Regions from separate parts of the Thermobifida alba genome, predicted to be linked through region 2. Evidence: riboswitches for the same ligand, from Rfam matches in the RefSeq annotation. Region 2 holds a riboswitch; the other holds the start of a gene.
The links. Region 2 has a riboswitch for cobalamin ahead of FOF52_RS19370 (VWA domain-containing protein). Riboswitches for the same ligand answer to the same signal wherever they lie in the genome.

Region 1 (2,991 bases), 600 kb from region 2:
CCAGGTGAGGTCGGCGGGGGAGAAGCCCAGGCCGTGCTGGATCTGCGGCAGCGCCACGGTGACGATGCTGCCGTCGAGGATGATCATCAGCGTTCCCGCGCACAGTACGGCCAGTGCCAGCCGGCGGGAACGGGGCGGGGAGGAGGGGTGGGACATGGCGGTCTCTCTCTGTCGGTGGACGACAGAGAGAGGCCATAGCAGATTGTTTTTTTGTAGACGATATGCTTTGGATCTAAGTTCGGCGCTGGCGGCTCCGCCGTACCGGTTTCGGTGACTCCACCGGCGTGGCCAGGTGCCCCTCGGCCAGACCGGTGAGCGCGGCCAGGAACACACCCCGCTGCTCCTCGGGCAGCGCGTCGAGGACCTCGCGGTGCACCCGGTCGGCGATCTCGGTGCCCAGGGCGGCCAACCGCTCCCCCTCGGGAGTGACGTGGATGATCCGCGCCCGCCGGTCCCGGCTCGACGGGCGGCGCTCGGCGAGCCCCGCCTTCTCCAGTTCGTCGACGGTGACCACCATCGTGGTCTTGTCCAGATCGGAGATCTCGGCCAGTTCGATCTGGGTGCGCTCGGCCTCCATGGCGTGGAACAGCACGCAGTAGGCGCGCGGCGTGATCCCGATCTCGGCGAAGGCCGCCGCCATCCGGGTCGCCAGCACGCGACCGGTGTGGGAGAGCAGGTAGGACAGGTCCGCGACGGTCCGGGTGGGCACGCTCATGGTCATACGACGAGCCTAGCAACCAGGTCTTTTCCGGATTGTCCGGTGAACGGACCATCCTCTTCCGCCCCTTCCGCGGATGCTCCCGTGTCCCCCGGGTAGTGGCGCGTCCACCACAACCGTCGACCCCCCAGGAGGAACAGTGCGCGGTCTGGCAACACTCATCGTCCTCGTGTGGCTGGCCATCGGAGCCCTGGCGGCCTGGCAGCGCGGCTACTTCAGCACCTCCGAGCAGAACTGCGCGTCGATCGGCACCACCTTCGTCACCGTCGTCGCGGGCCCGCTCAACTACATGGGGGCCAACCCCCAGGTCGACTGCGGAGACCTGCCCGAACCGTCGGAGTGAGCGGCCGCGGTGCGGCGGGAGACCGCTCCGGGCGGACCCGCCCCTGACCCGTCGCCCCGCGACCACACTGCCGGGAGTGGTCCGGAGACGGTGCCGATCGCGGGGAAGCAGGCGCCCGGTGGGGGAGGGAGGCCCGGGGCCGCGAGCACGGTGGACAGGACAGGGGCAACCGCGGACCGGCCGCGAGGGGCCTGCCCGAGCCGCCGGGGGGCCGCTCGGCCCCGACGGGATGGGCAAGGGGAAGGCCCCGGCGGAGCCGGACGGCCCCCGTGATAGCTTGCCACTGCCAGTCAACCCACGGTTGGGCCAGGGAATCCGGTGCGAATCCGGAGCTGACGCGCAGCGGTGTGGGGGACGGGCGGGACATCGGCCACTGGAGCGGTCTCTGGGAAGGCGTCCCGCTCGGATGAACCCGAGCCCGAAGACCTGCTGGCACCCTCCGGCCGCCCGCGCGGCGGACGGAGACCGAACAGCCGCCAGGCTCCGCGCACGAGCCTCACGCACAGAGGAACAGCCATGCCCTCACCGCGACGTGTCCTGTCCGCGCTCGCCCTGCCTCCCCTGCTCCTGCTCGCCGCGTGCGGCACGGAAGCGACCGAAGCCCCCGCCGGCACCGCCGAGGGCTACCCCAGGACCATCGAGAACTGCGGTCGGGAAGTCACCGTCGAAGCCCCGCCCGAGCGGGCGGTCTCCCTCAACCAGGGCTCCACCGAGATCCTGCTCTCCCTCGGCCTGGCCGACCGCATGGTGGGGACCGCGACCTGGACCGACCCGGTCGCCGAGGGACTGGAGGAGGCCAACACCACCGTCCCCCGACTGGCGGACAACGCGCCGTCGTTCGAGCGGGTCCTGGCGGAGGAGCCCGACTTCGTCTCCGCGTCGTTCGTCTCCACCCTCAGCGAGGGCGGGGTCGCCACGCGCGAGGACTTCGAGAACCTCGGGGTGCCCACCTACCTGTCCCCGGCCGACTGCGTCAAGTCCAACGAGGGCGCCGGTGACGGCGTCCGCGAGGAACCGCTGGCGCTGGACACCGTCTACGGGGAGGTGCGCGACCTCGCGACGGTCTTCGGGGTCGAGGAACGCGGGGAGGAACTCGTCGCCGAACTCCAAGAACGCGTCGACACCGCCACCTCCGGCATCGACGCCTCCGGGGTCACCGTCCTCTACTGGTTCGCCAACTCCGAATCCCCCTACATGGCGGGCTGCTGCGGCGCCCCCGGCATCATCACCGAGGCGGTCGGCGCCGAGAACGTCTTCGACGACACCCACGCCGAGTGGCCCCAGATCAACTGGGAGACCGTCGCCGACCGCAACCCGGACGTCCTCGTCATCGGCGACCTCACCCGCGAGAGCCAGACCGCAGAGACGGCGGAGGCCAAGATCCGCTTCCTGGAGGGCAACCCGGTCACCCGGCACATGGACGCGGTCCGCAACGAGCGCTACATCCTGCTCAGCGGCGCCGCCATGAACCCGTCGATCCGCACCGTCGAGGGAATCGAGAAGGTCGCCCAGGGCCTGCGCGACCTCGGCCTCGCGGACTGACCCGGTGGCCAGGCTCGGACCCCGGGGGGTTCTGCTGCTGTGGGCGGGCGGTCTCGCCCTGCTCGCGCTCTCCGTCGCCGCGGCGATCACGATCGGCCCCGCCGACATCGCCGTCCGCGACGTCTGGGCGGTCGTCGTCTCCCGGCTCGGCGGGGGCGAGTCCTCCCTCACCCCCATCCGCGAGGGGATCATCTGGGACCTGCGGCTGCCCCGCACCCTGCTCGCCGCGGTGTGCGGGGCGGGGCTGGGACTGTGCGGAGCCGTCCTGCAGTCCCTGCTGCGCAACCCGCTCGCCGACCCCTTCCTGCTCGGTGTCTCCTCGGGCGCCTCGACAGGGGCGGTCCTGGTGGTGGTCCTCGGAGTGGGCGGCGGGGCGGTGTCGCTGTCC
Region 2 (2,991 bases):
GCGTCCCGCCGTGTCTCGTGCTCGGCGCCGAGGTCGGCCAGGACGGTCATCCGGCTGCCGCCCAGACCGTCCTCCACCAGCCGCGCGGCCACCCGGGCGGGGGTGGTGCCGTCGGAGGAGAGCACGACCAGCCGCCGTCCGGGGGTGAAGTAGCGGCGCACCGCGTCGACGTCGCGTCCCACGAGCGTCACCACGTCCACGGACTCCGCGCTCCACCGCATCCGGGCCCGCGCCAGGGCGACGGAACTCACGGCGGGCAGGATGCGCACCCGGTCCGCGCCGAGCAGGCGCACCAGGGTGGTACCCACCCCGGACAGCAGGGGGTCGCCGGAGGCGAGGACCGCCACCCTGCGGCCGCGGTACCGATCCAGCATCGCCGGAAGGCCGCTGAGCAGCGGAGAGGGCCAGGGTTCGCGTACCGCCCCGGTGTCGGGGACCAGGGCCAGGTGCCGGGCGCCGCCGATGACCACCTCGGCGTCGCGGATCGCCACGCGGGAGGCGGGCGGCAGCCCCTCCCAGCCGTCGGCGCCCACGCCGACCACGGTGACCGGTGTTTCCATGGCGGGCAACCCTAACCGACCGGGGAAGTGACCCCGCCCTCCGGGCACCCGCACCGCCACCGGCTAGACTCGGCCGCGGCAGAACCACCGAGGTGCCCCGGCCACGGGGATAATCGGGAAGCCGGTGCGAATCCGGCACAGGCCCGCTGCGGTGACCTGGGAACCGCCGATCATGCGCGTGAGCGCAGCCACTGGACGAGGGTCCGGGAAGGCGATCGGACGGTGCTGATCAGGAAGTCCGAAGACCGGCCTCGGCACGGCTGCCGCTTTTGCCCACCCCCAGCGGGAGCCTGTGGAGGAACGCGTGCACGTGTACCCGTTCAGCGCCGTCGTCGGTTCCGACGACCTGATGCTGGCCCTGATCCTGACCGGTGTTAGCCCCGAGATCGGGGGTGTGCTCGTCCGGGGTGAGAAGGGCACCGCGAAGTCGACGGCGGTGCGCGCGCAGGCCGCCCTGCTCCCCCCGGTCACCGTGGTCGCCGACTGCCGGTTCTCCTGTGATCCCGCCGCCCCCGACCCCGCCTGCCCGGACGGGCCGCATCCCCCGTCGGCCGCCTCTGTCAGCCGCCCGGTGCGTCTGGTGGAGCTGCCGGTGGGTGCGGGCGAGGACCGGGTGGTGGGCTCCCTGCACCTGGAGAAGGCCCTGTCGGGCGGCGGCGTCGAGTACGAGCCGGGGCTGCTGGCCCGCGCCCACCGCGGCATCCTCTACGTCGACGAGGTCAACCTGCTCCACGACCACCTGGTGGACCTGCTGCTCGACGCGGCGGCCATGGGCCGCGCCACCGTGGAGCGCGACGGGGTGTCGCTCACCCACGCCGCGCGGTTCAGCCTGGTGGGGACGATGAACCCGGAGGAGGGCGAGCTGCGTCCGCAGCTGCTGGACCGGTTCGGCCTGTCGGTGGAGGTCGCCGCGCCCCGCGATCCGGCGCTGCGGGTGGAGATCGTGCGGCGGCGGCTCGCGTTCGACGCCGACCCGGAGGGCTTCACCGCCGCCTACGCCGCGGCGGAGCGGGAGCTGTCCGAGCGCGTGGCGGCGGCGCGCGCCCGCCTGCCGGAGGTGGTGCTCGGCGAGGACGCGCTGCTCGCCGTCGCCGAAGTGTGCGCCGCGTTCGACGTGGACGGCATGCGCGCCGACCTGGTGTGCGCCCGCGCGGCCGTGGCCCACGCCGCCTGGTGCGGCCGCACCGAGGTCACCCGGGCCGATGTGCGCGCCGCCGCCCGCCTCGCCCTGCCGCACCGGCGTCGGCGCAACCCGTTCGACAGTCCCGGCATGGACGAGGACCTGCTCGACGAGGTGCTCGGCGACGACCCGGATCCGGGTCCGGACGATCCGGGCGGGGGAGGCGGCCCCGCCCCGGAGGACGGACCGGACTCCCCCGTCCCGTCCGACGCGGGCTCCGCTTCCTCCGCGCCCGCGGACCCCTCCGGTGCTTCCGCCCCGCCCGACGCCGAGCCCCGGCCCGACGTTCCGGCGCCGGTGTCCGTCACCGCCCCGGAGGAGGCGTACCGTGCCCGGCTGTTCACGGTCGCCGGAACCGGCAACGGCACGCTGGGCCGCCGTTCGCGGGCGGTCACCACGGCGGGCCGCACCGTCGGCGACGTTCCGGCGGACCGGGGGACGGGACCGATCCACCTGGCCGCCACGGTCCGTGCCGCCGCGCTGCGCTCCGCCGCGTCCCGACCCGCCCGGCTGTCCCTCGTCCCCGCCGACCTGCGGCGGGCCGTGCTCGAGGGCCGGGAGTCCAACCTGGTGCTGCTGTGCGTGGACGCCTCCGGCTCCATGGCTGCCCGGCGGCGCATGGCCCAGGTCAAGACGGCTGTCCTCGCCTTGCTGCTGGACGCCTACCGCAGACGCGACCGGGTGGGGCTGGTGACCTTCCGGGACCGGGACGCCACCCTGGTGCTGCCGCCCACCGGGTCGGTGGACGTGGCGGCGGCCCGCCTGCGGGAGCTGCCCGCCGGGGGCCGCACCCCGCTAGCCGAGGGCCTGCTGGAGGCGGCGGAGACGCTGCGGCGGGAGCGGCTGCGCGACCCCGACCGGCGCGCCCTGCTCGTGGTGGTCACCGACGGTCGGGCCACCGCCGGACCCGCCGCGGTGGAACGCTCCCTGCGCGCCGCCGACCACCTGGCCCGCGAGGGGGTCGCCGCGCTGGTCATCGACTCTGAGACGGGCCGGTTCCGGATGGGGCTGGCCGCCGCCCTGGCCCGCCGCATGGGGGCCGAGTACACCCACGTCGGCGAGGTCAGCGCCGAATCGATCACGTCCGCCGTTGCCGAGGCCACTGGGAGGGCCGCCTGATGCCCAAGGGACAGCCGACCGTCGTGCCCGACGACGGGCTCACCACCCGCCAGCGCCGCCACCGGCCGCTGCTCATGGTGTACACCGGTGACGGCAAGGGGAAGTCCACCGCCGCGTTCGGGTTGGCGCTGC

Region 1: it holds a riboswitch for cobalamin, as region 2 does, so the genes downstream of both, FOF52_RS00120 (ABC transporter substrate-binding protein) here and FOF52_RS19370 (VWA domain-containing protein) in region 2, are expected to answer to the same signal.

What each region holds. Positions count from the first base shown of each region.
Region 1 covers NZ_CP051627.1:29,678-32,668, forward strand. Annotated here, with positions in the region: gene FOF52_RS00105 (MFS transporter) at 1-156, opposite strand, end outside; gene FOF52_RS00110 (MarR family winged helix-turn-helix transcriptional regulator) at 233-721, opposite strand; gene FOF52_RS00115 (hypothetical protein) at 858-1,061, shown strand; cobalamin riboswitch at 1,332-1,509, shown strand; gene FOF52_RS00120 (ABC transporter substrate-binding protein) at 1,578-2,603, shown strand; gene FOF52_RS00125 (FecCD family ABC transporter permease) at 2,608-2,991, shown strand, end outside.
Region 2 covers NZ_CP051627.1:4,332,195-4,335,185, reverse strand. Annotated here, with positions in the region: gene cbiE (precorrin-6y C5,15-methyltransferase (decarboxylating) subunit CbiE) at 1-560, opposite strand, end outside; cobalamin riboswitch at 634-828, shown strand; gene FOF52_RS19370 (VWA domain-containing protein) at 910-2,859, shown strand; gene cobO (cob(I)yrinic acid a,c-diamide adenosyltransferase) at 2,859-2,991, shown strand, end outside.